Regions from separate parts of the Pseudodesulfovibrio profundus genome, predicted to be linked through region 2. Evidence: predicted binding sites of a transcription regulator. Region 2 holds the regulator's gene; each other region holds the start of a gene.

Region 1 (10,472 bases), 1.6 Mb from region 2:
GCCCGATGGACGGGTAGATTACATTGAGGTTGTCGATCCCGACGCCATTACGCCGGTATCCGAGGCAACCAGCACGGTATTGGTTGCTGTGGCCGTCCATTTGGGCAAGGCCCGGCTGATAGATAACATTCTGATAGAGGTGTAAACCATTGGCTCAACGCTGCTTTCTGAGCGCCAAGATTCACGGCGTCACCATAACCTGCGCTAACCTGGAATACCGGGGTAGCCTCTCCATCGACACCAAGTTGATGAAAGAAGTTGGAATCCTGCCGTATGAGCAGGTGGACGTATATAATATGGACAACGGAGAACGTTTGACCACCTACGCCATTCCCGGCGCTCCCGGCGAGATTTGTCTCAACGGAGCTGCCGCACACAAGGGCAAAGTGGGCGAACGCGTCATCATCGCCACCTATATGTGGCTGGATGAAACCGAGGCGAAGACCCGAAAGCCCCGCGTTATCGTTGCTGGCAAAGACAACACGGTCGACGAAATCCTTGAGTGCGACCTCAATCCCGATTTCTAGACGATCATTTTATAGCAGTATCCTGAAGGAGGACTCTGATGCAGATTGAAGGTAAATACCTGTTCACTTCCGAATCCGTGACTGAAGGTCACCCCGACAAAGTCGCTGACCAGATTTCCGATGCCATCCTGGATGCCATCATTGGTCAGGACCCCATGGCTCGCGTAGCTTGCGAAACCCTGGTCACCACCGGCATGGCTTTCATCGCCGGCGAAATCTCCACTTCCGCCTACGCTGATTTCCCCGAAATCGTCCGCGACACCATCAAATCCATCGGCTACAACTCTGCCGACAACATGGGCTTTGACTGGGAAACCTGCGCTGTTATTTCCTCCATCGACAAGCAGTCCCCGGATATCGCACAGGGTGTCGATCGCCAGAAGCCCGAAGAACAGGGCGCAGGCGACCAGGGCATGATGTTCGGTTTCGCTACCAACGAAACCCCGACCCTGATGCCCACCCCCATCTACTACGCTCACAAGCTTTCCAAGCGTCTTACCGACGTCCGCAAGGAAGGCGTTCTCGACTACCTGCGTCCTGACGGAAAGACCCAGGTCTGTGTCCAGTTCGACAACGGCAAGCCCGTTCGCATCGACAACGTGGTTGTTTCCTCCCAGCACGCTGAAGGCGTTGAGCTGGCTCAGTTGCAGGAAGACATCCTCCGCGAAGTCGTGCTGAAGACCCTGCCCGAGAATCTGATCGATGAGAATCTCAAATCCTACATCAACCCCACCGGTCGTTTCGTTATCGGCGGCCCTGTCGGCGACTGCGGTCTGACCGGTCGCAAAATCATCAACGACACCTACGGTGGCGCCGGTGCTCACGGCGGTGGCGCATTCTCCGGTAAAGACCCGTCCAAGGTTGACCGCTCCGGCGCATACATGGCCCGCTACGTTGCCAAAAACGTTGTCGCTGCCGGTCTGGCCGAACAGTGCGAAGTACAGATCGCTTACGCCATCGGCGTTGCCGAGCCTGTCTCCGTCGTGGTTTGCTCCCGCGGCACCGGTCAGGTATCCGACGAGCAGCTCACCAAAGCGGTCACCGAAGTATTCGACATGCGTCCTTACTACATCCTTGAGCGCCTGAACCTGCGTCATCCCATCTTCCAGAAATCCACCAACTACGGCCACTTCGGTCGCGAGTTGCCTGAATTCTCCTGGGAACAGACTGACGCTGTCGACGATCTTCGCACTGCCTGCAAGATCTAGCGCACGCGCACTCTACCTGAACACGACAAGACCCCTGACGGCATGCCGTCAGGGGTTTTCGTTTGTCCGCATTATAGAATAAGATAGGGTGTTCACTTATTCGTTTCACATGCTATTCTACAGTATGAGTAGAAATGCCATTCTCATTATAACTGCTGCATGCGCGGCACTCCTCATGAGTTTTTCGACCGGCATCTGCGGCCAGTCTCGCCGAATTGTACTGGCGACGCACGACCTGAATCCGTACGGATACTATCATGATTCAGGAAAGTTCGATGGCGATGCAGTTCGCGTGGTTCGATACGCACTGGATAAAATGGGAATATCGCTCAATCTCATTGTGGTTCCGTGGGAGCGTGCCCAACTCATGACCTGGGAAGGTGAAGCCGACGGTTTTTTTGCTGCCTCGAAAAATGAATACCGCGAACGCCATGGAGTCATGTCCGAGATCATCGCCGACCAGAAATGGACATGGTACATGCTCAAAAGCAATCCACTCGATCCAAGCAACGACGATTTCAAAGAGAATGCGCGTGTCACATCATTTATTGGTGCCAATATGCTCAAATGGCTCAAGAACAACGGTTATTTGGTCGCCACGCCTCCTAAAAACACAGAAGCACTCGCAAGAATGCTCCAGTATCAACGGTTTGACGCCGCCCTGGCCAACCATCGAGTCATGGAGAACATCATCCACAAGCACAAACTGCACGGCAAGTTCAAAAGCCGCACGCTTCAGGACAAGCCGCTTGGTGTGTACTTCAACCGGAATTACCTGGCACGCCACCCGGAGTTTCTCGAAGAATTCAACCACTATGTACGTGAATACCGAACGCTCAATCCATAAGTCAGGAACAGGTTTTGTCTTCCTCGCGAGTCAAGTCGGCGCATAGGATGATGTGCCGTCCGCTGGCCCGGTGATACACCACATGGGCAATGGTGGTGCACAGATTGCCGGATGCCAATGAAATATATGGCGGCGTAGTGAATTTCTCCAGCCCAGCCTGGATGGGAAGATAGTATTCCTTGAGCGAATGGTCGGCGCCCATGGAGGCCGGTTCATAGAGAAACCGCTTGGATTCCTTGAGCCGCTCGGGGTTGCAGACGGTATCCGTCATCTGCCTGCCCTTCATATCGAGCACATACAGGCACTCCACATTGGGGTACGTGACCATGAATTTGCTCAGGGCATGCCTGATCCCTCGGGATGGCGTGTCGGCCAGAATCTGACACATGGTCAGTACGATCAGGTCAAGGCGCGAGAACAGACGTTTTTCCTCGGCTATGCGACGTGTTCTATTCAACCGATGCTGATCGGCCAAGGCATCCACCTTCTCCGACATGCCCGGAACCGCATCCAGCCCCGGCGCAGGTCTGGCAAAATAGAATCCCTGAAACACATCAATGCCGTTCTCCAGCAGACACATGGCTTCACTGCTTGTTTCGACCCCTTCGGCCACCACAAGCGAGCCTATGCGATTCGACATCTGGGTAAAACTTCGGACGACTTCCAACTTGTGGAAATGACGGTTCACCCCGGAAATCAACGATCGGTCCAACTTGATCACATCCGGTTTGATCAGGGGAATACGATCCAGATTGGAATATCCGGCACCAACGTCATCGAGCGCAATGAGGAAATCCTTTTTCCGGTAGAAGCGCACGAATTCCATGAGTGCATCCACATCACTGCAACGGGATTCGATGATCTCGATAATGACATTGTTAGGGCTGATGCCACACCGCTCCACCAGTTTCAGGAGATGGTTCGACCCTCTGGTAAGCGAGTTGATGCAGGATGCGTCGATGTTCATGGAAAGCATGACCGTCTTGTCGCGTCGATGCAACGCAGCAAAGGATTCCATGGCCTTTGTTCGGCACACTCGATCCAGTGCAAGACGTGACGCCCCGTCATTGGCCTGCTCGAAAAGCAGGTTTGGCGGGATGATGTCTCCGGTTTCGGGATCAAAGCCCCTGCTCAAAGCCTCCAGCCCGATAACCGCTTTTCGCTTGAGCGAAACCTGGGGCTGAAAATGGGTCAGGATGAGCTTTTTATCTACTATTTCCTGTAGGGTAGGCATACTGGTCAACATAGTCGTAAGTGAGGGTTCCAAGAATAGTTAAATACGTGTTTGAACTTATGATGAAAGTAAGCCGGGGCGGGAAAGCCCGCCCCGGCTGATTATCGATTCGCAATCCGTTTTTTAGAGGATGCCGTCTTCGCCGGTACGGATACGGAGGGCCTTGGCCAGTTCCGTGACGAAGATGACACCATCGCCTTCGGTTCCGGTTTGACCGGCGGTCTGTATCGCTTCGATGGCTTTGGCTTCAAAGTCATCATTGACGCCGATTTCAAGACGAACCTTTTTGAGCAGGTTCACTTCCATCTGAACGCCGCGGTAGGTTTCGGTGAATCCTTTCTGGCGTCCTGAGCCGAGGATGTTGGTGACGGACAGTGAGTAGATCTCCTTGGCATAAAGAGCCTGCTTCACGTCGTTGAGCTTTTCGGGTCTGATGTATGCTATGATAAGCTTCATTTTCTTATTCTCCTTGTGATGTCTGGGGTTCAAATCTTCGCGACTATTCGTTGCTGAAGAGCTGGAAGCCGTTGTAGGACTCGGAGCCGTGTTCGGCTATATCCAGACCCTTGAGTTCCTCTTCCTTGGTGACGCGCAGACCGAACATGGCCTTCACGATGGACATCAGGATATACCCTGCGCCGAACGCCCAGATGAAGAAGACGCCGACACCGATGAGCTGTACGCCGAGCTGGGCGAAGCCGCCGCCGTAGAACAGGCCACCGTCGGTATTGAAGAGACCGCAAGCCAGGGTACCCCAGGCACCGCACACGCCGTGGACAGAAGATGCACCGACCGGATCATCGATCTTCAGCACCTTGTCGATGAATTCGATGGACATGACCACCAGCATACCGGCGATGAGACCGATCACGATGGAACCGGAGGGAGAAACAGTGGCACAACCGGCAGTGATACCGACCAGTCCGGCCAAAGCGCCGTTCATGGTCATGGAGATGTCAGGCTTGCCGTAACGGAACCAGGAGATGATCATGGCGCCGAGCACACCGCCACCGGCAGCGAGGGAGGTGTTCATTGCGATGAAACCGATGGTGTTGTCAGCAGTGGTGGTGGAACCGGGGTTGAAGCCGAACCAGCCGAACCAGAGGACGAAGACGCCCAGACCGGCCAGGGGAATGTTGTGGCCGGGGATGGCCTTTGCCTTGCCGTCTTCAGTGTACTTGCCGATACGGGGACCCAGGACCATGGCACCAGCCAGGGCGATCCAGCCACCGACGGAGTGAACAACGGAAGAACCGGCGAAGTCACAGAAACCAAGGCCTTCGAGCCAACCTGCGCCGTCATCGCCGAGCCACAGGGAACCCCATGCCCAGTGACCGGACAACGGGTAGATGACACCGGTCAGGACAATGGATACGATGATGTAGCTGGAAAATTTGGTGCGCTCTGCCATGCCACCGGAAACGATGGTGGCAGCAGTGGCGGCAAATACGGACTGGAAGAACCAGAACGTGTAGGTCCAGGGCAGATCAGCTTCGGCAACACCGCCAAGGGCGTAACCGGAAGTTCCCATGAAGCCACCGGCGTCAAGGCCAAACATGATGGCAAAGCCGAAAAGGAAGAAGCAGATGGATCCGACAGAGAAATCCAGGAAGTTCTTCATCATGATGTTACCGGCGGATTTCGCGCGGGTGAAACCTGCTTCGACACAACCGAAACCGGCCTGCATGAGCATGACCAGGATGGCGGCGACCAGGGTCCAGAGAATGTTACCATTGCTCTGCGTGAGGTACTCTACCTCTTCTGCGTGGGCGAGGGTCGGAACCAGTGCTGCACCAATTGCGGCCATGGCGACTGCGACCTTCGAAAACTTGGGGGTCGGGGACTTTCTTACAAACATTGCGGTACTCCTCCTTGAAGTGGAATGCGTTGCTTAACCTGCCCCTCCTCTATCAAGACCCGTGCCAAAACCGATTAATGTTGCCATTTGCGTAAAAACTGGTATTTTAGCGTTTTTGAAAGTGTTCTTTTTTTGCAAATTTGTTATTTTCTACATTTTTGAATTGTCCAAATTGCATCAAAATTGTCAATTCATAACTACTCGCAAAAATGACCGCCGGTCACACTAATATATAGTAATATACGATATCCACCTGAAATTTCGTAAAATTTTATCGTTGACATAAAACTTGGCATGGTGTTAGTGTTCTTGCATCATGAAGTTTGAAGCCACCCACTCCGCATACTTTTCCTACTTTTACTTTGGATATTGGTATACCCACGCTCGTGGTCTGGGAAGAGGTGCACTGTAACCAAGTGGTGGATACAAACAAACTAGAACCTCTTTTAGGGCCGCGGGCGTAAGCCGGCGGCCCTAATTTTTTTCGACCGCCGGCAAAAACCGTTCGGGGGCCTAGAAAAAAAACAAGGAGCAAAAAGATGCACATCGGCAAAGCAATTCGATTGGAACGAATCGTCAATCGCAATACGGGGAAAACGATCATTGTCCCCATGGACCATGGAGTCACAGTCGGACCAATTGACGGTCTGGTGGACATGCGGGAAGCAGTGGGCAAAGTGGTGGATGGCGGAGCCAACGCCGTCATCGAACACAAGGGACTCGTTCGATGCGGTCACCGAGCCGAAGGAAAAGATATCGGCCTGATCGTCCACCTCTCCGCCTCAACCACCCTCTCCCCCTTCCCCAACGCCAAATCCCTCGTCGCCAGCGTAGAAGACGCCATCCGCCTCGGCGCAGACGCCATTTCCATCCACTGCAATCTCGGTGATGAGACCGAATCCGCCATGCTGGCCGATTTCGGTAAAATTGCCGCCGACGCCTCCAACTGGGGCATGCCGCTTCTTTCCATGGTCTACGCCCGGGGCCCGAAAGTCGGCAATGAATACGACCCGAACATCGTTGCCCACTGCGCCCGTGTCGGAACCGAGCTTGGCGCCGACATCATCAAGGTCAACTACACCGGCGATCCTGAAACATTCTCCAAAGTATGTGACGCCTGCTGCGTACCCGTTGTCATCGCAGGTGGCCCCAAACTCGACAGCACCGAATCCTTCCTCCAGATGGTTCACGATTCACTGGAAGCGGGCGGCGCCGGCTTGTCCGTCGGACGCAACGTCTTCCAGCATGAGAATCCCACCAGACTGGTTGAAGCTCTGAACATGATAGTGCATCATGACGAATCCGTAGAAAAAGCCCTCGAACATATCAATCAACAGTAATTGGAAGCACCATGAAAAAAGTCATCTTCAAATCGGTCCCCTTTGACAAAAAGCTGATCACCCTCGCCCTCGAATCCGGTGTGGACGCCGTTATGGTGGAAAAGGATCAAGTGGAAGCCGTGCAATCCCTTGGTCGCGTCACTGTCATCACCCCTGAAGACATGCCCGTTGTCGAGCTGACAAAAAAGGCGGATGAGGACACCGCGGTCAAACGCATCGCAAAAGGCGAGGACGTGGTCCTGAAAAAGGGCTGGGAAATCATCCCGGTAGAGAACATTCTCGCACAGGTGGATACCCTTGCCCTGGAATGTGAAAATCTGGATCGTGCCGTTCTGGCAGCCGGTATCCTTGAGCGTGGCTGCGACACCGTGGTCGTTCTCCCTGAAGGAGCCGCCGACCTGAAGCAGATCGTTACCGAACTCAAACTCTCGCAGGGAACCATGGATCTTCAAATCGCAACCGTCACTGAAATCGAGCCCACTGGCCTCGGCCACCGCGTCTGCGTCGACACCATCTCCATGCTCAAGAAAGGCCAGGGCATGCTCATCGGTAACTCGTCGGCCTTTTCCTTTCTGGTGCATGCCGAGACCGAGTCGAACCCCTATGTGGCCGCACGCCCCTTCCGCATCAATGCCGGTGCAGTTCACGCCTATGCCCAGATGCCCGGTGACAAGACCACCTATCTCGAAGAACTGGGTGCCGGAAGCGAAGTGCTCATCGTCGGTGCCGACGGCAAGACTTCCCTGTCCACGGTCGGTCGTGTCAAAGTCGAAGTACGCCCCATGCTGCTGATCAAGGCTGCAGTGGAGACCGAAGACGGAACCAAGGAAGGCCAGGTTTTCCTGCAAAACGCTGAGACCATTCGCGTCGTCAACGACAAGGGCGAGCCTGTTTCCGTGGTCACGCTGAAAAAGGGCGACAAGATCATGGTCAAGACAGACGAGGCCGGAAGACACTTCGGCATGCGCATCAAGGAAGAGATCAAAGAGGGATAATCCCCGTACCGATTTCCAATGATGAACGATAGCAGTAGCCCGTGTGGGCGATGAACATACCAACACTTGAAACCAATACCTGACGCCACAGAACAGGCACGACCCCAGGGTCGACAGGAGAAAACGATGGCTGACAACGAACAAAACGACATCCCGGATCTTGGTGAACTGCGCGGTCAGATAGACAATCTGGACCAGCAGATCGTCAACCTGCTCAACAAACGTGCTCAGGTGAGCCTCAGCGTTGGCCGCTACAAGGCAGCCAAAGGCGAGTCCATCTACAAGCCGTTTCGCGAGCAGGAAGTGATGAACATGATCGCAGATTCTTCCCCCGGCCCGCTGCCGGACAGACACCTGCGCACCATATATCGGGAGATCATGTCTTCCTCCCGTCATCTGCAACGCCCGGAAAATGTCGTGTATCTGGGGCCGGAAGGCACCTTCTCCTATTTTGCAGCCATCGAACACATGGGAAGCTCCGCCGCGCTGACGCCCAAGAACAATTTTGAAGAAATCTTCCGCGCCGTGGCCGAAGAAGGGGCCGAACTGGGCGTCATCCCGCTGGAAAACTCCATTGAAGGCACGGTCGGCCAGGTCGTCGATCTCTTCATGAAGTATAAGGTATATATACAGGCGGAGGTCTTCAGCCGCATCAGCCATTGCCTCATGTCCCATGCCGACTCCCTTGATGACGTAGAAGTCATTTACTCGCATCCCCAGCCACTCGGTCAGTGCCGGGAATGGTTGCGCGCGAACATGCGCGACGTGCCGACCATCCCCATGGAGTCCACGGCTGAAGCGGCAAAGCTGGTCGCCAGCAAGAAGGCCGCGGCTGTAGTCGGACACCGCAAGCTGGCTGACCTGCACGGCATGCGCATTCTGGCAGACTCCATCGAGGACCTGCCCGACAACTGGACCCGCTTCCTGATCATCGGCTCTGCTCCAAGCCAGGAAGACCGCCGCGACAAGACCAGTCTTTTGATAACCCTGCCGGACAAACCCGGTGCACTGGCCCGGGTGCTGACAACATTGGCACACCAGTCCATCAACATGACCAAACTGGAGTCCCGTCCGTTCAAGGGCGAAAAATGGAAGTACGTCTTTTTCATGGACCTCGAATGCGATTTCGGAGGCGACCGTTACGAAGATGTACTCGAAGACATTCGACACCAATGCCACACATTGCGCGTATTGGGGTCGTACCCCACTCAGGAGGAAAGGCAATGAGCAAGAAACCAATCATTATCAACGCCCCGGCCAGCAAATCTCTCTCTCACCGCACACTGATCGCGGCAGCGCTGGCCAATGGCCTATCCAGAATCTCGTCTGCCCTCGACAGTGATGACATCACACGGACCCGGGATTGCCTGACCAACTGCGGAGCGGACATCAAGGAAGAGAACGGCGACCTGATTGTCAGGGGCATGACGGATGGTCCCCGAGGAGGCAACGCTGACGGGAAAAACAAAGACGAAGCCCCCCACGAACTCTTCATGCACGAATCCGGTACCACCTGCCGCCTGATGACGGCCGTTGCCGCTGCAGGACACGGATCATTCAATGTTCATGGTGCACCACGAATGCACGAGCGCCCCATGGGCGAATTGACCAGAGCACTGGAAAAGCTCGGCTCGACATTCGATTACCAAGGAGAAAAGGGACACCTCCCCTTCATCATGACCAGCAAGGGCTATACCGGTAAATCGGTGAACATCACCCTGGAAGAAAGCAGCCAATACCTCTCCGGCCTGCTCCTGGGCGCGCCCTTGGCTGATCATTCCGTGACCATCAATGTAACGGGTGAAAAAGCCGTTTCCTGGCCCTATGTTGCTTTGACACTGCGCATCATGGAAGATTTCAAGGCCAGCTTTGTCGTGGAAAGCAAAAAGAGCGGTTCATGGAAAGAGGTCCCCTGGCGTTCGCTGAAAACGGCCCGCCCGGGACAGACCCGCTTTATCGTGGAACCGTCCGGCTACCAGGCCACCGACTACCGAGTGGAAGGCGACTGGTCCAATGCGAGTTACTTCATGGCCGCCGGTGCCGTGGGCAAACGTCCGGTACTGCTCAAAGGACTGGCTGCCGATTCATTGCAGGGAGACCGGGCTATCATGGATATTCTCAGCCAGATGGGAGCGTCCATTCAGGTCACCTTTGACGGCATTCTGGTCGAACCGGCCAACCTGCGAGGCGTAACTGTCGACATGGGCCGCTGCCCGGACCTCGTTCCCACGGTATCCGCTGCCGCCGCCTTTGCCTCCTCGCCCACGGTCATCGAAAACGTGGCCCACCTGCGCATCAAGGAGACCGATCGTCTGGCCGCCTGCGCGGAAGAGGCGTCCAAATCCGGAGCCGAAACCGACATCACCGGCGATTCGCTGATCATCCGTCCGGGCCGACTGCGCAAGGGGGAGACCATCGACTTCACCACCTACGGAGACCACCGCATGGCCATGTCCATGTCAC
Region 2 (10,472 bases):
TGTCGGCAACGTCGTAGCAATTCATGGAAAGCTGACCCTCTGGTCAGAGAAGCTGACGGCATTCCTCACTACCACTCAAGGTTCATCATTAACCTCTGATTCCATTGATCGTATCGTTGCAGAGGGCAATGTCCGTGCAGAGAAAGGAACATCCAAAGGATCCTGCGGAAAGCTGACGTATTATGTTTCCAGTCAGCTCCTCAAGATGGAAGACAACCCCAAACTTCAGGATGGTTCCAACAGCCTGAGTGGTAACGTTATCAATTTTTATGCACGTGAAAACCGTAGTGAAGTTGTCGGTGGTGACGGAAAGCGTGTGCGGGCTGTCTTCATGACCCCGGAAGGCGTGAAGGTACCATAATGTCACAGGGTCTTGTTGCTGCTGATCTGTCCAAGCGATATGGGCAAAAAGAGGTTGTTCACTCTATCAACCTAGAGTTGAACCCCCAGGAGGTCGTTGGGTTGTTGGGGCCAAATGGCGCAGGCAAGACGACCACCTTTTACATGCTCGTTGGCATTGTCAAACCTAATACAGGTAGGGTGACACTGCGTGATGAGCCTCTCACCAATAAACCTCTTCATGAACGCGCCCGAATGGGGGTCAGCTATCTGCCTCAGGAGAGTTCCATTTTCAAAAAACTGTCCGTACGACAGAATCTTGAAATCATATTGGAACAAACAGCTCTGAGCCGAGCAGACCAGAATGCCCGTGCTCAAGAATTGATGGAGATGTTCCGGATTACGAAATTGGCGGATCAACCAGCCATGTTTTTGTCTGGTGGTGAGCGTCGTCGTTTGGAAATCGCTCGGGCGTTGATAATGAATCCGAAGTTTATTCTTCTCGACGAGCCCTTTGCCGGAATCGACCCGATTGCTGTAATCGATATTCAGGAAATCATTTCAGTCTTGAAAAGCATGGGGATCGGTATCCTGATTTCCGATCATAATGTCAGAGAAACCTTGAATATTTGTGATCGGGCATATCTCGTCTATGAGGGAACGGTAATTCTTGAAGGTACGCCAGAGGAGATTGTTGAAGACAGTCAGGCTCGGCAAATTTATCTTGGTGAAGACTTCAGATTGTAGTTTATCAAGCCTTATTTTGATAAGTCGATTTACACTCCATGTAAACGTTGGTACACTTTTTTCATGGGGCGATTGTTTGTAAAATAGTTCATATTTTTCAATAGTTATATTTGCACGCTTGCCACATGGTTTTCAGTGTGTCATAATGATATTCAAGTTATTTGGTTTTTATTAATGGATTCAATTTAGGCAGTATTTGGAAGCATGCCTTAAGGCTGGTATATGGGACTCGAACTTAGACAACAACTCAAGCTCTCGCAGCAACTGGTCATGACGCCTCAGCTGCAGCAAGCCATCAAGCTGCTGCAACTTTCGCGTTTGGAGCTGCTGGAGACTGTTCAGCAGGAATTGATGGAGAATCCGTTTCTGGATGAAGCAGAAACGGAAACTGAAATTCCTGAGCGAGAAGAGTTGACAGAGTCCCAGGCTGAAGAGGAACTTGTTCGGACTGCTGACTGGGAAAACTATCTTGGTGAATTTTCCAGTACATCCAAGCAAGCGGCATCCAGGGACTCTGAAGTCCCGGAAGAAGGGGTGTCGTTTGAAGCTCGCCTGGCATCCAAGCCCTCGCTGGAAGGTCATCTCCACTGGCAGATGCGTTTGTCCAATTTTACTGAGCGAGAGATTGAAATAGGCGAAGCGGTCATAGGGAATATCGATCATAATGGATACCTCCAGGCATCCAATGATGAGATACGATCCATGGTCCCCGCAACGGATGAGGAAATCGACAACCTTGTTCATCGCATTCAGCGCCTCGATCCGGTTGGTGTGTGCGCACGGACCCCCCAAGAGTGTTTGGAAGTGCAGATGGAGGTTCTTGGGTACGACGATCCCATCCTCCAATCCCTTGTCAGGGATCACCTGGAAGACCTCGAAAAGAATCGATACAAGCCGTTGGCGCGGAAGTTCAAGATATCCATGGAAGAACTCAAGGAATATCTTGATCTCATGCAGACACTTGATCCGATGCCCGGTACCAATTTTTCCAGTACTGAACCGCACTATGTAAGTCCTGATGTTTTCGTTTACAAGTATGGTGATGAGTTTGTCATCATTCTGAATGAAGATGGGATGCCGAGACTGCAAATGAATTCTTTCTACATGGACTCCATGCGCGGAGCTGTCGAGAAAGAGAAAGAGTATTTTCAAGAAAAGATGCGTTCTGCAGCCTGGTTGATGAAAAGTCTGTACCAACGGCAGAGAACTTTGTATAAAGTAGTTGAAAGTATTATTCGTTTTCAAAAAGAGTTTTTTGAAGTGGGCGTCACAAAGTTGAAGCCACTCATACTCAAGGAGGTTGCTGAAGACATCGAAATGCATGAATCCACCGTTAGCCGGATTACCACGAGCAAGTATGTTTCCACTCCGCACGGGATATTTGAGTTGAAGTTCTTTTTCAACAGTGCGTTGGATCTTGACGATGGTTCCCAGGTGGGTTCGGAGAGCGTTAAGGCACTCATTAAACAGATGATTGCCGAAGAAGATACGAAGAAACCGTTGAGCGATGAAAAAATTGGCGAAATACTCAAGGATAAGCTTGAGGTGAACATCGCCAGGCGTACCGTAGCCAAGTATCGCTCAGCAATGGGGATTCCATCTTCGTCCAAGCGCAAGCAGTACTTCTGATTTTGAACTTGTTGGACCTATAAACAGGAGGTAGCACATGAACATAAGCTTCACTTTCAAGGATTTTGAGCCGTCCGATCATTTGAAGGGCTATGCACAAAAGCGATTTGAAAAGGTAGGCAAGTTCGTCTCCGACTCCGATGAGGCCGATCTTCAGGTAAACCTGTCGGTCGACAAGTTTCGCCATAAGGCCGATGTTATCCTGAATGCCGATAATATCCATATATCAGCGTATGAAGACTCCGAAGACATGTATGCGACCATTGATATGGTCGTTGACAAGTTGGAAGCACAACTTCGAAAGATGCGTGAAAAGATGAAGTCTCGCGTCCGTTCCGGGCGAGGCAACAAGGTGCAGACCAATTTCTTCGCTTATGAAGAAAGCAATCGGGAGGCCGGACCTACCATTGTTGGCACCGACACATATGAACCCAAGCCAATGTCCATTGATGAGGCTGCATTGCAACTGAATTCGCTCGACAATGATTTCCTCGTATTCCTGAATGCGGAAACAGAAGGTGTTAATGTCATTTACAGGCGGAAGAACGGCGATTACGGCCTGATTGATCCTGGTAATTAAATTATGAAATTAGGTGATTATCTGGAGAAGGATTTGATCCTTCCCAATCTGACTTCCGACTCAAAGTCGGGGGTTTTGATGGAACTCATATCCCCTGTGGGTAAAGCTCTTTCCGAATTGGACACGGACTACGCAGTCCGTGTCCTTCTTGATCGTGAAAAACTCGGCACTACGGGCATCGGAGACTCCATTGCCATTCCTCATGGTAAACTGGAGAACCTGGAAAAGGTCGTTGTTGTCGTAGGAAGAAGCCCTGAAGGGGTTGACTTTGAAGCGCTGGACAATCGTCCGTGCTCTATTTTTTTCCTGGTGCTTGCTCCCGAGCAAATCGCGGGGATGCATCTTCGGATACTCGCTCAGATTTCCAGAGTGCTTAAAGATAAAGAATTTCGAGAACGGTTCATGGAAGCCAAAGATGTTGAAGAACTCTGGAAGCTTCTACAAGACGTATAATTCGCAAAGGGTCTCTTCTTGAGTACATGCAATTCATTTCCCGTGGTTATTGTAACCGGTCTTTCCGGATCAGGGAAAAGTACCGCACTTAAGGTGTTTGAAGATCTCGGCTTCTTCTCTATTGATGGGTTGCCCGCTGGCATGTCGGCCAAAATTGCCGAATTGATGATTCGGCAGGACTCCCGATATAGGGGCCTGGTGCTTGGCATGGACATGCGTCAATTGGAGTTGGTGGAGAGCTGGGATGAAGCTTTGCGCGAGCTCCAGGCTTTGTGTTTTAAACCACAGGTTCTTTTCCTTGAAGCAAAACGATCCGAACTGGTTCGGCGTTATGCGACAACCAGGAGGATGCATCCTCTTGAGAGTCAATCTTTGGGGTTGGAACAAGCGCTTGAGCACGAAAAAGAGCTTTTGAGCACCATTCGGCAAAATGCTGACCTCGTGTTAGATACGACCGATTATTCTGTTCACGACTTGCGACGTGTCATTCAAAGCAAATGGGATGCTATTCAGGAACTCGGCTCTGGAATGCGGGTTCATGTGATTACGTTTGGCTTCAAGTATGGCGTTCCAACTGAGGCCGATTTCGTATTTGATTTACGATTCTTACCGAACCCATACTTTGATGCCTCACTCAAACAGATGTCCGGATTGGACGATGCCGTTCAAAAATATGTTCTTGAAAGTGAAGAAGGGCGTGGGTTCAACGAAAAATTTCTTGAATTCATAACATATATGCTGCCGTTGTATGCGAATGAAGGTCGCTATAGAATAACTCTGGCCCTGGGCTGCACAGGCGGTCGTCATCGTTCTGTCTCTGTTGCAGAGTCCTTGCTGGCGACACTGAAAGAAAAAGGGTATGCAGTCACAATTGAACACAGACACATGGAACTTGGATAAACATGACTGTATCAGAGAAGAAAAAAGCCCGACAGATAGGTGTTGTAATAGTGACACATGGGGACTTTGGGCAGTCCCTGCTTGAGGCTGGCACCAGCGTGCTGGGTCCACAGGAGAATTGTGTTGCAGTTGGGGTCGATGTCGAAAAGGGGGTTGATGAAACCATGGAGTCAATCCGCAAGGCGATTCGTTCCGTAGATGAAGGGCGAGGTGTGCTGGCATTGACCGACCTTTTTGGTGGTTCTCCTACGACCATGAGTCTTTCACTCATGAAGTCCGAAAAACTGGAAGTCATTACCGGTGTGAATCTGCCGATGCTCGTAGCAGCTATACAGGGCAGGGCTATGGATTTGGAGCCATTGGCGGAGAAAGTACGCGTTGCAGGAACACAAGGTATCAAAGTTGCTGGTGCCATGCTGCGCAAAAGGACTAAGAAATAGGAAGCCCCGTGACTCTTGTTCGAATTGATAATCGTTTGATCCACGGCCAAATCATTGAAACATGGTTGCCTTATACCGGGGCAGAAGTTGTTGTTGTGGCCAACGATGAGTTGTCAAAAGATGCCCTCCAACAAGAAATAATGTCGCTTGCCATACCACACAGTGTCACCAGTGTTTTTGTTGGTATTGACGACCTTTCTGCAAAGATTGATTTTCTCGGCAGTCAGAACAGTGGATCTGTCATTATACTGTTTTCTAGTTGTTCTGATGCTAAAAAAGCATATGACCGTGGATTTTGCTTTGCGTCATTAAACATTGGCAACGTCCATTACAGCCCTGGAAAAAAGCAAATTTCACCAAGTGTTGCACTCTCTGATGACGATGAACACTGTTTGAAAGTGTTATCACGCAAAGGCGTTGAACTCGATTTTCGTTGTGTTCCCAATGATCCTGTTCAGGTGAGGTTCTAGGTATGCCGGTCACAAGTCCTTTTGCTTGGTTTGCCATTGTTGCTTTTTTTTTGCCCTCTTTTCCTTGTTCCGATATGTAATTAGTATTGGATTTATTGAACGTCCGCTTGTCGTAGGCCTTTTCTGGGGTGTGTTGACAGGTGACTACACCCTCAGCCTCTATATTGCCATCTTCTTTGAGCTTTTCTGGTTAGATTTGATCCCTGTTGGCACATTTATTCCTCCTCATCTGACAGCTGCCACGTTTTCCGCATTATCGCTTGCGACCTTTTTAGGATATGAAACCCCATCTCAAATGGTTTTCATTTTCTTCGCCAGTATGCCCATGGCGTGGTTTGGAGCGAAAATGGAAGGAGTGATTCGAGACAGGGAGAGAGTGAACTACAACAGGTTGCTCAATTGGGCTCGAAATCCAGAGTCTGACGCTATTCCGACTCAAATCGTCGCACGATCTGCCGGCAGAACGTTTGTTGTTGCATGGGGCCTTTTCTATGTTTCAACGCTTGTGTTGTATTTCACATTTCAGTTTGTAGCAGGGTTGTATCCCACGCTGTTTACCACGATTAAAATTTCCTGGCCTCATTTGTGGATAGCGGCCTCTATCGGCGGATTAATGGCATTGCGACTGAAACAAGCTAACATTGTCCTCACTACAGGTATTACAATCATCGCTGTTTTCGTTATTTCCGGGTGTTTTTAACTTGGCAGCCGATCTAGTTTGTGATATTTGGCACATTCTATTCAACGAGTGATTTTTCCTGTTCATCAGGATTCATTTAATTAGGAGGATTTTGATATGGCTATTTTGGTTGTTGGACACAAGAATCCGGATACGGATACCGTTGCATCCGCTATTGCTGTTGCTGATCTTTTCACCAAGCGTGGTCAGGAAGCCAAAGCTATCACCCAGGGCGAAATTGCCCCTGAGTCTGCTTTCGTTCTTGAGAAGTTTGGTTTTGCTGCTCCGGAAGTTGTCACTGACGCTACCGACCAGAAAATTATCCTGGTTGACCACACTGACATCTCTCAGACCATCGAGAATCTGGACAAGGGCGAACTCATCGCTGTTGTTGATCACCACAAGTTGGGCGACGTAACCACTCCGAATCCTCTTGAAATGTGGGTTTGGCCTGTTGGCTGTACCGGTACCGTAATCAAGGCTATGTACGACTACTACAACATCGAGATCCCGGCTAACGTTGCTGGTATCCTGTTGTGTGCTATCTTGAGCGACACCGTCATGTTCAAGTCTGTCACTTGCACTGACCAGGATAAGGCTGCTGTAGAAGCTCTGGCCAAGATTGCTGGTGTTGAAGACATCGAAGCTCTGGGCATGGAAATGTTCAAGGTCAAGTCCGCTGTTGACGGCGCTTCCGCCAGTGAACTGGTCTTCCGCGACTACAAAGATTTCGATATGTCCGGCAACAAAGTTGGCATCGGCCAGCTGGAAGTTGTTGATCTGTCCATGCTGGATGCTCACAAAGAAGCTCTCCAGGCTGAAATCGAGAAAGTCAAAGCTGACGGCCGTCACTCCGTCTTCCTGCTTTTGACCGATATCATGAAAGAAGGCTCCGAGATGCTGATCGCATCCGACGATCCTACTGTCGTCGAAAAAGCTTTTGGTGTCGCCACCAAGGGCGAGCCTGTCTACCTGGATGGCGTTATGAGCCGCAAGAAGCAGGTTGCTCCTAACTTCATCAAAGCCTTCGAAGGCTAAGCAGATCTGTTATTGAGCGCAAAGTTAGCCCGGTGCATACGCACCGGGCTTTTTTTGTTTGAAGTAGGGGGGCAAATAATGGTAGGTAAAAGCCCAAAAAAAAGCGGAGAGGTTGCAACCTCTCCGCTTTTTTAGTGAGCTCTATTACTAAATGACTTTGGCTTCTTTCAGCACAGCTTCTAGCTTCGGTAGATTCTCTTGCTGAAGTGGAACGATAGGCAGCCTGAATTCCGCTTCCTTGAAAAGCCCCATCATCTTAAGTGATGTTTTGACTGGGATCGGGTTGGTTTCCATGAACATGGCACGGTTCACCGGTGCCATAAGAAGGCTAAGATCAAGCGCCTTTTCATGATCCTTCTCAAAGAAAGCCTTACACATTCCACTCATGGCAGCAGGCATAATGTTCGAAATGACGGATATCACACCGCGTCCACCAACGGCCAAGAGGGGAAGTACGGTGAAGTCATCGCCTGAGAGGAGATTAAAATCCTTTCCACACTGCTCTATTACCTGTGCGGCCTGATTCAGGTCTCCTGTTGCCTCTTTCACAGCAATAGCTTCGGGTACTGCGTCCACGATCATTTTCAAATGCTCAGGAAGCAGATTCAAGCCAGTTCTACCAGGAACATTGTATATGACAAAGGGCATGGAAACTTCTTTGGCAATAGCCTTGAAGTGTTCCACCAGTCCACCTGGGGTAGGCTTGTTGTAATAAGGAGTAATCTGCAAGGCTGCGTCTGCTCCGGCATCCTTGGCGAGCTTTGTTAACTGGATGGCTTCTTTGGTCGAGTTTGAACCGGCTCCGGCTACAACAGGGACTCGGCCTTTAGCTTGATCGACGCAAATGGATATGATGCGTCCTTGCTCTTCATGATTCATTGTTGCGGCTTCGCCTGTGGTGCCACAAGGGACAAGGCCGTCAATGCCTTGTTCTATCTGCCATTCAATGAATGCGCGGTAGGCTTCTTCATCAATTTCACCATTCGTAAATGGTGTGGAAAGAGCGGTAAATGCTCCTCGAAATTCCATTTTCATCCTCCTGGATGTCTTGCATGTTTGCAGTGAGTAGCCTTTACTTGAAAAAGTTAGCTACTTCCGGGTTGTCATAATATTTGTCACTTAAGCCGATTGATTGAGAGATGATTTTCTCAGGTTCAGACCATGCAAAAGGTTTAGTACGGTCGGGCCAAGCAAGCAGTTTGACCTCGATCACCGTTTTCCCCTTATTGTATGTCCTGTACCAAATACATCTACCATCGGCCAGGATACGCCCTGTGACGCCGGATCCATTACCACTGCCTAACAGTATGTCCGGAATATGTTCCGGATTTCTAGCCAAAAACTCTCGTTCAACTTTCCAACCCCAATCTGTGATACCTATAAGCAAGTTCACGCTTTGCTTATGTTTTTTGATTTGATCTGAAAGAGAGTTTAGAGTGGCATCAGTTGGGATTTGGTCGATTTCATCAAGTGATGGAAACCGCAAAAAACCGATTTTTTCGCCTGTCTCTAAAGTGATCAGTGTGAATGGTTCTTTCTCCGCCGTTTTTCGGGACGAATCTGGAACACAGTTTGATTCTTCAAAAAAAGCAGCTTCTTCTTTTGATAACAAACCTACATCATAGCCAATGAAGTCATAGGCTTTTACTAAACCCTTCAGATCAGAAAGGGGCAGGGATGTGCTCTCCGGACTCAGGTACTCGTATCCGCCAGAGACCTTGATTGTCGGAGCCGTAGAACGATGCACATCAAAAAAATACGTGGCCCGCCGGGCCACACCTCCAATGGTTTTACCACCTCATGAAGGACATGGTCGCACCGTGCCAAACGTATTTGCCGAATAGAGAATACTCAACAACGGTTGCTCTGCATGCGCAGCACTACTACACAGGAGAAGTGCCCCACAAAGCAGGCAATATGTTAACCAATGCATCTATTCGTTGATAAATTCTTTCAGCTCTTTGCCTGGGCGGAAGAAGGGGAGCTTTTTGGGTCTGACCTGAACAACGCTTCCGGTCTTGGGATTACGGCCGGTGTATCCGTCGTATTCTTTGATCTTGAAACTACCGAAACCGCGAATTTCAACACGATCGCCGCGGAGGAGTGCTTCTTTAACGGAATCAACGAAAGCTCCAACAACATTGGTTGCTTCGTCAACATGCATTTTTTTCTCTTCGGACAGAGCCTTAATCAGTTCGCTCTTGTTCATGATGTCCCCCTGAGACATTGAGTTTTCTGCGTTCGTGAACCACGGCTGTCAACATCGATACGTAAAAGTATCATAAATTCTCACTAACTATGCCGAAATTTGGCTCTTTTCGTCAACCCCTTATTTACTTTTTACGAAGAAATAAGGTCTTTTAAAATCGGACGTGCTGCAATCCGCTCTTTATTATCTTGGCGGTAGCGCATGATCTTGCTTGCCAACTGCCTGATATCATTGCTTGCTTTTGAGTTTGGTGCATGCTTCAGAAGAGGTGTCTGATGGCGAACGGAATCTACCAAAGCTGAGTCCTGATGGATGAAACCCAAGTTTCTCAGTTCGATATTCAAGAAGTTTTTACATGCTGCAGCAAGACGCTCGAATGTCTGTTTGGCCTCATTTGCGGAAGTGGCCTGGTTGACTACTACAAGGAAGTCTTTCACGTCATGCTGGGTCGCCAGGACTTTGATCATTGCGTAGCTGTCCGTCAATGATGTTGGCTCCGGAGTGACAACTACAATTCGCAATTGTGTAAGGGATGCCATTTGCAGAACGGTCTGACTGATTCCCGCTCCAAGGTCCAACATCAGGTAGTCGTACTCACCAGCAAGAGTGATCAACTTGGTGAAAAGAATTTCCTGAATATCCTCATCCATTTCAACCAATTCCGGCACGCCGCTGGTGGCAGGCAGCATGTCGAATCCATCCTCGATGGGGTAGAGCACATCTTCTGCATCTACGCCATTTTGGATAAGGTCATGAAGATTCCGGTCTGGAGAGATGCCAAGTAGGACATCCAGATTGGCCAATCCGAGATCGCAATCCATAAGCATGGCAGTCATTTCTGCCTGATGAAGGGCGTATCCAAGGTTGAGCACTATATTGGTTTTTCCAACGCCACCCTTGCCGCTCATGATGGCAAGACTCAAAGTGTTGTTGCTATTCATGTCCTGTCTCCATTATTTTCCACCAAAAAGGAATTGCTTTTCATTGG
Region 3 (10,472 bases), 980 kb from region 2:
TGACCTTGCCGGATTTCTTGCCGGAGGGTTCCGCCAGTTGAGCCATGGCCTTGACCATGTTCGAAAAACCGGTGACATGGGAGCCGACGTAGCTCGGAGTCGGTGCGCCGATGACGGTCTTGCCTTCGGGGATTTTGCCGGTCTTCTGGGCCTTGTCGCGAATCTGATTCAGATCATCGCCAATGGTTTCCGACAGGCAGGTGGTGTGCACCGCGATGACTTCGGGCTCGTACACGGTGAAGATGTTGTTGATGGCCTGGACAAGGTTGGCCTGACCACCGAAAACCGATGCGCCTTCAGTGAACGAGCTGGTGGCAGCGGATACAGGTTCCTTGTAGTGCCGGGTCAGCATGGAGCGGTGGTAGGCACAGCAGCCCTGCGAACCATGCGAGTGCGGCAGGCAGCCGTGGATACCCAGCGCCGCGTACATGGCGCCGATAGGCTGACAGGTTTTGGCCGGGTTGATGGTGAGCGCCTTGCGCTCTTTGACTTCAGCCGGGGTATGTCTGAGTAATGCCATTATACTATCCTTTTCCTTCAATTTGCGTCTGGACCGGACATGCGAAGTCCAATTCGAGGTTACGTTCCGATGAGGCTGACGGTTCCCCCTCAGGACAACGCAGCCGGTGGTTTCGACAAATTGCTATTCCCAGACAAAGGTGCCTGTGAGTTCCGGGTTCTCCTGCCAGGGAGCTTTCATGTAGCTCCAGACCTTGCTTCCGACGAGGCGGTCGATTTCCTTGTAGAAATTGACGGCGCCCTGGAATCCGGCATAGGGACCGCCGGAGTCGTAGCTATGCAGCTGCTTCATGGGCACACCGGTCTTCTGGATGGAGTATTTTTCCTTGATGCCCGCGCAGAAGATGTCGGGCTTCATGATTTCCACCAGCTTTTCGGCTTCGTACTGGTTGAGGTCGTCGATGATCAGGGTTCCCTTGTCCATGTCGGGGTTCATTCCGGCGTAGTGCTTGAACTGATAGCCAGCCTCTTCCAGCGCCTTGAGTTCTTCGGGCGTCTTGCGCGGGTTGTAGAGTTCCGGGTCAGCTTCGACGGTGATCTCTTCGATGTTGCGGGAGTCGGCGTCGACCTTCAGATCAGGAATGACTTCACGGCCTTCGTAGTCGTCACGGTGAGCGAACTCGTAACCGGCGGACAGGGTTTTCATGCCCATCTCGGCAAAGAGATCCTGATAGTGGTGCGCACGGGAGCCACCCACGAAGAGCATGGCGGTCTTGCCGTCGGTCCGGGTGCGGACGTCGGTGGCGACCTTGTCCACTTCCATCATTTCCTCGGCGATCACTGCCTCGACCTTGTCGATGAGCTTCTTGTCGCCGAAGTATTCAGCGATCTTGCGCAGGGACTTGGCCGTGGACTTGGCACCGATGAAGTTCACCTTGATCCACGGGATGCCGTATTTGGTCTCCAGCATATCGGCCACGTAGTTGATGGACCGGTGACACATGACGGCGCTCAGGTCGGCATACTGGGCCGAAGCGAACTGGTCGTAGGTCGAGTTGCCCGAGAAGGTGGCGATATTGGTGATGCCGCACTTCTTGAGAATACGATCAATCTCGAACCCGTCACCGCCGATGTTGTATTCGCCGAGCAGGTTGATCTTGTATTCGCCCTCTTTGGGTTCCTCGTTTTCGCCCACGAGGTGTGTGAAGACCTGGTTGTTGGCGATGTGGTGACCGGCAGACTGGGACACGCCCTTGTATCCTTCACATGAGAAGGCGAAGACGTTGCAATCGCCGAACTTGGCTTTCATCTTTTTGGCAACGGCGTGGATGTCATCACCGATGAGTCCGACAGGACAGGTGGCGAAAATGCATATTCCCTTGGGGTGGAACAGGTCATAGGCTTCCTGAATCGATGCTTCGAGCTTCTTCTCACCACCGAAGATGATGTCCTGATCCTGCATGTCTGTTGAGAAACAGTAGGTCATGTAGTTCTCGCCATCTTCACCGGCATCGGTCTGGTTACGGCGGGTCAGCCACGAGTAGAAGGCGCAGCCGATGGGACCGTGGGTGATATTCACGATATCGCGGGTGGGCCCCATGATGACGCCCTTGCAGCCTGCGTAGGTGCAACCGCGCATGGTGATGATGCCGGGGATGGTGCGGACGTTCGCCAGGATCTCTGACGGAGCCTCGCTTTCCGTGGCTTCATTGATCATTATCTGTTTTGCGCGCTTCCGGGCCACCTTGGGAGGATACTTCGCAAGGAGTTCCTCTTTGATGTCGGTGGGCATGAGCTGCACAACCTTTTTCGTCTTGGCCATGTATTTACTCTCCTTCTGCGGCGGCTACAGGATGGCCTGTTCGCCGGCTTCAGAGGTTCTGACGCGAACAGCGTCGCCGATGGGAAGGACAAAAATCTTGCCGTCGCCGGGCTTTCCGGTCTGGTTGACCTTGGTGATGGCTTCGACAACTTCCTCGACCTGGTCGTCGGTAACGACCGCCGTCAACATGCGCTTGGGATAGAGCTTGCCTTTTTCGCCGAGCACTTCAGCGGCTTCTTCGTAGCCACTCTCCGCGCCTTCGACGACTGCGGCATTGACGAACCCCTTGCCTCGACCCTGTGCTTCATGAGCGAAGAAGGCATCGACGCCCGCTTCAGTCAGCGCGGTCTTGGTCTTGTTCATCATGTTCATGCGCACAACTGCGATGACTTCCTTCATTACGCGGCCTCCTCGCTGGCTGCGGCGGTCTCGTTGACGCCGGAGCTGATGGTGTAGACATCTTCCACTTCGGTGACGAAAATCTTACCGTCGCCGAAAGCGCCCTTGGCACCGGAGCGGGCCGCATCCATGATGGTGGTGATGACGAAATCCTTGTCCGCAGCATTGACGACACTCATGAGCATGGTCTTGGGAATTTCATCGTAGGTGACTTCACCGATCTTGATGCCGCGCTGCTTGCCTCGACCTGCGACCGAGTATTTAGTGACAGCGGGGAAACCGTTGTCCATGAGCGCTGCCAGGACATCGTCGGCTTTTTCGGGACGGACAATAGCTCTTACCATGATCATCATTTTCACTCTCTCCTATCAACTTGATATTACTATACTTTGATTACAATTACCCATACACCAACCCTGATAAGGGAGAGAGGCTAGGCAGCTTCCATGATGCCGTAGTCCAGCAGCAGCTGTTCCAGGTCTTCGATTTCCAACGGGGTAGGAATGACAAACATTTCGTTTTCGTCGATGGCTTTGGCCAGACCGCGGTACTCATTGGCCTGATTCACGGAACCATCCCATTCGATGACGGTTTTACGGTTGATCTCTGCGCGCTGGACGTCGTTGTCACGGGGCACGAAGTAGATCATCTGGGTGCCGAGTTTAGAGGCAAGCTCGGTGATCAGGTCCGCTTCACGGTCGGTATTACGGGAGTTACAGATCAGACCACCAAGGCGGACGCCACCGGATTCGGCATATTTCATGATACCTTTGCAGATGTTGTTGGCCGCATACATGGCCATCATCTCGCCGGAACAGACGATGTAGATCTCCTGGGCCTTGCCATCACGAATCGGCATGGCAAACCCACCGCAGACAACGTCACCGAGGACGTCGTAGAAGGCGTAATCAAGGCCTTCGGACTCTTCGTAGGCGCCGAGGGATTCGAGCATGTTGATGGAAGTGATGATTCCGCGACCGGCACAACCGACACCGGGTTCCGGGCCACCGGACTCAACACACCAGGTTCCACCGAATCCGGGCTTACGGATATCTTCGAGTTCCACATCCTCGCCCTCTTCACGAAGGGTATCGAGAACGGACTTCTGAGCCAGACCACCGAGCAACAGGCGGGTGGAGTCGGCCTTGGGGTCACAGCCGACGACCATGACCTTGCGGCCCATTTCCGCCAAACCGGCAACAGTGTTCTGAGTGGTGGTGGACTTTCCAATGCCGCCTTTTCCGTAAATTGCTACTTTTCTCATGATTTCTCCTCCATGGTTATTTGTGGCGTAGTTGTTTCTCCTATTGGCAAGTGACGTGCCAAACCTGTAAAAACAACACAAACAACAGTAATAACAGGAGAAAAACTAAAAGAGCGGCGAGAAAAACCACCTACCAAAAATGTAGGAAACCACACTTTCAAATGACATCATTGTAGGAAACTACAAAAGTGTAGGTAGATTTTAGACAAGAAGGTAAACAGACAAGTTCAATAATTTCAAACACTTAGCAAATCTGTCGTTTTTGGCACCGTTCCTGCTTTATATGCATATCAATGTAACGAACGACAGGAGCGATGATCATGCTGATCGACACAACACTCAGGGAAGGAGCCCAGCTTTTCGGCGCCTACTTCTCAGTAGATATGAGGGAGAAGATCGCCAACGGCCTTCTGGCTCTCGGCGTCGAGGAGTTGGAGATCGGCTGGATTGGTCAGGAAGGACTGGAAGAATTGATCCGTCGGCTACGCCCGGTTGCCGGACAAACGAAACTGTCTGTCTGGACGCCGTGCCGGGATGCGGACATCCGACTTGCCGCAGAACTCGACGTTGACCGAATCAATGTCGGGGTCCCCGTATCTGACAGCCATATTGCCGCTCGGCTCAAGACCAATCGCGAAGGGCTTAGGGAACGAGTCGCCCGTACCCTGCTCACAGCGGGGCTGCTTGGCATCAAGTACCTCTCCGTAGGACTGGAGGATGTATCCCGGGCCGATGCGGCCTTTGCCCTTTCACTGGCTCAGATTGCCGAAGAAACCGGTGCAGCGCGCATCCGCCTCTCCGATTCCCTTGGCGTGCTGACGCCCCCGGAGACACAGCGGCTTGTGACCGCATTTCGCAACAGCCTTTCCATCGATCTGGCCGTCCATTGTCATAATGACTTCGGCATGGCCACGGGCAATGCGATCAGCGCACTGTCTGCCGGGAGTGATTATGCAGATGTTTCGGTCCTCGGCATCGGAGAACGATCCGGTATCGCCGCCACGGAAGAGGTGGCAGCCTATCTCAGCATAAAGGAGACAACCCATGATTATGAAACTGCACACCTTCGCCCGCTCTGCCATACGGTCGCTCAAGCTGCCGGCATATCTGTCCCGCGCACAAAGCCCATTGCCGGTAAGGACATATTCTCCTGCGAATCCGGTATCCATGCGCATGCTCTCAGCAAATCCACTGACCTTTTCGAGCCGTACTCACCACAAGCAATCGGTGCAGAGCGCGTTGTCGCGGTTGGCGGCAAAAGCGGGCGGGCCGCCGTTGCCCAGGCTCTCGGCCATCACGAGATACCCTGGCAGACTCAGGAAATCCCCGCGCTCGTTTCGGCTGTAAGAAAACTGTCCTGGGAATTGAAGCGCCCTCTTTCGGATTCCGAATTCACTGAACTGGCTAAACGTCACTAGGAGGTCCCCCATGAAAAAATTCATCTATGCCATGCTCTGGATATGCATGCTGTCCACTCCGCTCCAAGCCGATGGATCAGCCCATAATACAAAAGACAATACGGAAACCGTTCTGACAGCTTCCGTATCCATGCCCCACTCCGCGCATGCCTTCAATCCAGCCAAAGGAGAAACACGATGACAACCATCACTACCAGATACGGCGAACTGACACCGCAGACCACAGCCACCGAATTGCGACGAAAAGACATCGAACCCATCACCTATCATGCGAACGGTCAGGTGAAGTCCATCCCGCTGGAAACGCAGACACCAATTGTAACGCCTGCCGGGGCTATCCCTGCCGAGCTGGTTTCCTTTCATGAGAATGGCACCATCAACCGCATTTTTCCGCTCAACGGCAAGCTGTCCGGCTACTGGACGCAGGAAGATGAGGAAAGCCTGGCTGCCCCCGTCCGCCTGCTAACCCCACTGGGAAAAAGAGAAGCGCGGGTCATCAGCGTATCATTTTATGACAATGAAGCCATCCGCAGCATTACCCTGTGGCCGGGCGAGACCATTCCCGTATCCACTGCATCGGGATTTATCCAAGCCCGCATCGGTATCAGCTTCACTCGTGATGGTGTCATTGAATCCCTGGAGCCTGCCGCCCCTTCCACCATCCAGACACTCGCAGGCGAAATAACCGCCTTTGACCCGGACGCTGTCGGGGTAAACGGTGATGCCAATTCACTGGTGTTTGACGAGGACGGCAATGTCATCCGGGTCACGACCACACTGAGTAAGCTCAAGGCCGTCCATCCCAACGGGACCATCTCGCATTTTGTACCTGGCACACGCGAAAGTCTGTGCAGTGAGTCGGAGGAGGAAATCGTTCCCATGGTCGTGAGTATCGGAAAACAAACCATAACCATTCAGACTACAGCCACAGCTCCCGCCCGCAAGCTGCCGCTGGATCAGCATTTGTTCTTTACCGAACCCTACCTGCCGCAACTGGCTAATTCGCTGGAGAGGATGCATTGTTCCATCTGACCCTGCTCACTGTGTCATGCCCACAAAAAAGCCCTCGCGACAGATTCGCGAGGGCTTTTGCATTGGTTAGGCAGTGAGGTCGCTACCCCGTTCCGGTAGCGAGGGGTCCCACTCGTAGTCCTTGAAGGACTGCTTGTAGAAGATCGAGTACAGGACCGGGCACAGGACCAGTGTCAGGATGGTGGCAAAGGCCAGTCCCGACATGATCAGGTTGGCCATGGGCCGCCACATCTCCCCGCCCTGCAAGGAGAGCGGAATCATGCCGATGATGGTCGTGGTGGCGGTCATGATGATCGGGCGTGCACGTTCCATGGTCGAAATGACGATGGAGTCCGCAAGGGACAGGCCGCGCCCGCGTTGTATTTCGATGCGATCAATAAGCATGATCGCATTATTGACGATGATACCAAGCAGGGAAATCATGCCGAGCATGGGCATGAAACCGAACGGCGCGTTGGTTGCCAACATTCCAGCCGTGATACCTACAAGCATGGGAGGCAGAGTCAGCAGGATGATCAACGGGCGACGCAGGGAGTTGAACTGGAAAACCAGCACAAGAATCAGCAGGCCCATAGCCAACGGCATGTTGGCGTTGATGGCTTCCTGGGATTCCACCGACTTCTCGAACTCACCACCGTACTCGACCGTATAGCCCAGCGGCCATTCATCGGTCTTTTGCAACGCCTCCACTTCAGGACGGACATTGTTCAGAATGGAGAGCGCATAGTAACCATCGGCCACGTCCGCCTTGACGGTCATGGTCCGTGTCTGGTCCCGGCGTCTGATATCCGAGGGCTGCCAGGCCATCTGAGTAGTCGCAACCTGACTGAGCGGAACCGCCTTGCCACTGTCGTATGAATAAACATTGAGGGATTCGAGCTTGTCCAGACGATCGCGAAATCCTTCGTCATTACGCAGGATGATCGGGATGATCGTATCACCCTCGCGGTACTCCGAGGCCTTGAGACCGCTCATGGATGTCTGCAAAGATACTGCGACATCGAAACTGGACAGCCCGGCTTCGCGAGCCTTGTCCTGATCCACTTCGACCTGCATCTTCTTGGTCCACTGACCCCAGTCGTCCCATACGCGGGTGATACCTGCATTGGATTCGATAATGTTGGCGACCTGATCTCGCAGGCTATAGAGCGTCTTGATATCGGGGCCGGAGATTCGGACCTGCAATGGCGCACCCACCGGAGGGCCGTTCATTAACTTCTTCAGGCTGAAATCCGCATCCGGGAAGGCATTGTTCAATTCATCGCGAGTTCGATCGATAACGCGGTCCACGGATTCAACGGACACGGTGTTGACGATGAGCGTGGCGAGGTTGTCATTTCGCTGCTCCAGATTGAGGGGGAGATACCAGCGAGGACCGCCATGGCCGACGAACGTACCGACACTGTTCACCTCTTCATCCGCAAGCAGGAACTCTTCCAGCTCCTGCACACGGTCATTGGTGGCCGTGATATCCCGGCCATAAGGCTGCCAGAAATCAATGGTGAACTGCGCCCGCTCGTTGGGCGGGAAGAACATCTTGGGTACGAACTGGAATCCCCAGCCAGCCACAACGCACAAAAGCACGACCGCTGCGACGAAAACAGTCCGGTTGCGCAGGCAGAACAGCAGGAACGCCCTGTAGCCACGGTACATCCGGCTGGTGAATGTCTGAATCTGCACCTTTGGCTTGAGGACGTAGTAGCACATCATCGGCACCATGGACATGGAGAGCCCCCATGAACAGAGCAGTGCCAAAGAGACAACCACGAACAACGAGAAACAAAACTCACCCGTGGCGTTCTCTGCCAACGGAATCGGTAAAAACGCGAATATCGTGGTCAGGGAAGCGGCGAGCAGCGGCATCCAGAGTTCTGAGACCGCTTCTTTCACGGCCTTCATGCGCTCTTCGCCCGAGGCAAGTCGCACAAGAATAGCCTCGGAAACCACGACGCCGTTATCCACCAGAATACCCAGTGAAATGATCAGCGAGGCAATGGAGATTCGCTGCAGGCCCACGTCAAAGAACGGCATCAATCCGATGCAGCCGAGCATTGCCATGGGAACCAGCGAACCGGCCACGAGTCCGGTCTTGAATCCGGCAAAGACCAGAATGACCACAACCACGAAAATGAATGCCTCGAACAGGTTGATCATGAAGTCGTTGATGGCGGTATCCACGTAATCGGGCTGAAAAACCACGATATCGGTTTCAAGGCCGTGGAACATCCGCTCTTTCAACTCATCCAGTCGCTTGGTGATGCGATCACCCAGTTCGGTAATGTTGCCGCCTTCGGCCATGGACACAGCCAACATGAGGCCGGGTTTCCCGTTGAAACGGGTCATGGTGGACGGCGGATCAGCAAAACCGCGGGTGATGGTAGTCACGTCAGCGAGCCGGATGGAGCTTTTCTGCCCGGGGGGCCGGATAGCCAAGGAATACAGGTCGTCCACACTGCTGAACTCACCGGTCGGTTCGATGACGATACGCTCGGCACCGACCTTGGATGAACCGGAGGGTTGAATGGTATTTTGATGATCGATGATCTGGCTCAGGGCAAATGGGCTGATGCCTGCCGCAGCCATGCGGGAGTTGGTGAAATCAACGAAAATCCGTTCATCCTGAACACCCCAGCGCTCGACCTTGCCCACACCGTCCACCTTGAGCAGTTGGTCACGCATGTCATCTGCGGCGTCCTTGAGCTCGCGGTAGGAAAACCCATCGCCCGTGATGGCGATAAGAATACCGAAGACATCACCGAACTCGTCGTTGACCATGGGCTTGTGAGCTTCGGGAGGCAGGGTTGGTTCGGCGTCCGTAATCTTGTTGCGGAGCTTTTGCCAGACCGGTTCCATGTCCTTCAGGGCATCCACGAACTCCACTTCAATGATCGAAACACCGGTCATGGACTGGGAACGAACGTTTTTGAGCCCGTCCATTTCACGGATTTTTTCCTCAAGCTTGTCAGTCACCAGTTCTTCGACCCGCTGGGGGGAAGCGCCGGGAAACTGCGTGGAGACCAGCGCCACCCTAATGGTGAAGTCGGGGTCTTCATCCTTGGGGATGCTGAAGAACGTCATCACACCACCCACGGCGATGATCAGGAAGAGGACCAGCGAGGTCCGATTGTTTTCAATGCACCATTTGGCGAGATTCACAGCTAACCCTCCAGACCGTTCTTGGAGAAGCGAACCTTGAGCCCTTCCTTGAGGCTGTGCACGCCACGGGTCACGACGATATCGCCGGAGGAAACACCGCCAAGCACTTCAAGGCCAAGGGCGGACAATTCACCCACAGTGACCGTGCGGGGCTTAACGGTGGAAGTCTCAGGATCGACGACCCACACGATGCGAGAACCGTCCGGCTTGCCGACCACGGCTACGGGCGGAACGAACAAGCGGTCTTTTCCCGATCCCTGATGCAGGAAGTTGACATGCCCTGACATGCCGCTGCGGATCAGCTTTTCTTTATTGTCGAGATACACTTTCACGGGATAAGCGGAACCGGATGCGGAATCCACGCTCACTTCCATCACCTTGCCGGTCATGGTTTTGCCGGGGATGGCGTCAAAGACCACTTCCACTTCATCCCCTTCCTGGACCTGCGTAATGAGCACGTCAGGCACGGCAACATACATCTTCATCTGGCGACCAGCATTGAACGAAACCACGGGTTGCCCGGCGTTCACGTTCTGGTGAATCTTGGTTTCCACCTTGCCGATCCAGCCGTTGAAAGGCGCATGGAGAACGGTATAGAGCAAATGTTTCTGCGCAATTTCCAGTTGCTTGGCAGAGGCCTTGAGCTGGGCGTCATAGGACTTGAATTCCGCTTCAATCTGATCCAGCTCGCCAAGGGAAATGACATTGCGTTCATACAGCTGACGATTACGCTTCAAATCAGCCTCGGCGCGAACAAATTTGGCCCTGACCTGCTCAAGGTTGGCCTTGGCCTGCCGGACCTCCAGCTCGTAATCAGCGGGATCGAGCCGCGCGATGATGTCTCCCTCAGCAAATTTGCGACCGATCTGATCACCCGGAAAATGAACGATCTTGCCATTGACGCGGAAGGAAAGGTCGGTTT

The links. Region 2 encodes sigma-54, which starts transcription at its own class of promoters, with help from an activator protein. Its sites were predicted from a motif close to CTGGCACGGNNNNTGCTT; they were not measured.
Region 1: DPRO_RS13840 (ammonium transporter) is a predicted target of sigma-54. The motif match lies at 5,725-5,742, and genes of this name have one in related genera.
Region 3: nifH (nitrogenase iron protein) is a predicted target of sigma-54. The motif match lies at 3,989-4,006, and genes of this name have one in related genera.

What each region holds. Positions count from the first base shown of each region.
Region 1 covers NZ_LT907975.1:2,927,488-2,937,959, reverse strand. The annotation lists gene panC (pantoate--beta-alanine ligase) at 1-145, shown strand, start outside; gene panD (aspartate 1-decarboxylase) at 150-527, shown strand; gene metK (methionine adenosyltransferase) at 566-1,735, shown strand; gene DPRO_RS13855 (substrate-binding periplasmic protein) at 1,845-2,582, shown strand; gene DPRO_RS13850 (EAL domain-containing protein) at 2,584-3,816, opposite strand; gene DPRO_RS13845 (P-II family nitrogen regulator) at 3,940-4,272, opposite strand; gene DPRO_RS13840 (ammonium transporter) at 4,316-5,674, opposite strand; gene DPRO_RS13835 (2-amino-3,7-dideoxy-D-threo-hept-6-ulosonate synthase) at 6,214-7,014, shown strand; gene DPRO_RS13830 (3-dehydroquinate synthase II family protein) at 7,026-8,009, shown strand; gene pheA (prephenate dehydratase) at 8,136-9,236, shown strand; gene aroA (3-phosphoshikimate 1-carboxyvinyltransferase) at 9,233-10,472, shown strand, end outside.
Region 2 covers NZ_LT907975.1:344,725-355,196, forward strand. The annotation lists gene DPRO_RS01660 (LptA/OstA family protein) at 1-361, shown strand, start outside; gene lptB (LPS export ABC transporter ATP-binding protein) at 361-1,086, shown strand; gene rpoN (RNA polymerase factor sigma-54) at 1,309-2,715, shown strand; gene hpf (ribosome hibernation-promoting factor, HPF/YfiA family) at 2,753-3,295, shown strand; gene DPRO_RS01680 (PTS sugar transporter subunit IIA) at 3,299-3,748, shown strand; gene rapZ (RNase adapter RapZ) at 3,767-4,648, shown strand; gene DPRO_RS01690 (PTS sugar transporter subunit IIA) at 4,651-5,088, shown strand; gene DPRO_RS01695 (PTS sugar transporter subunit IIB) at 5,097-5,558, shown strand; gene DPRO_RS01700 (PTS sugar transporter subunit IIC) at 5,584-6,258, shown strand; gene DPRO_RS01705 (manganese-dependent inorganic pyrophosphatase) at 6,355-7,275, shown strand; gene dapA (4-hydroxy-tetrahydrodipicolinate synthase) at 7,423-8,304, opposite strand; gene DPRO_RS01715 (UshA-like (seleno)protein family 2) at 8,348-9,208, opposite strand; gene DPRO_RS01720 (HU family DNA-binding protein) at 9,209-9,484, opposite strand; gene DPRO_RS01725 (MinD/ParA family protein) at 9,616-10,425, opposite strand; gene DPRO_RS01730 (GGDEF domain-containing protein) at 10,438-10,472, opposite strand, start outside.
Region 3 covers NZ_LT907975.1:3,532,267-3,542,738, reverse strand. The annotation lists gene nifK (nitrogenase molybdenum-iron protein subunit beta) at 1-520, opposite strand, end outside; gene nifD (nitrogenase molybdenum-iron protein alpha chain) at 644-2,281, opposite strand; gene DPRO_RS16540 (P-II family nitrogen regulator) at 2,306-2,680, opposite strand; gene DPRO_RS16535 (P-II family nitrogen regulator) at 2,680-3,033, opposite strand; gene nifH (nitrogenase iron protein) at 3,114-3,944, opposite strand; gene DPRO_RS16525 (LeuA family protein) at 4,265-5,362, shown strand; gene DPRO_RS20160 (hypothetical protein) at 5,373-5,543, shown strand; gene DPRO_RS16520 (hypothetical protein) at 5,540-6,394, shown strand; gene DPRO_RS16515 (efflux RND transporter permease subunit) at 6,461-9,550, opposite strand; gene DPRO_RS16510 (efflux RND transporter periplasmic adaptor subunit) at 9,553-10,472, opposite strand, start outside.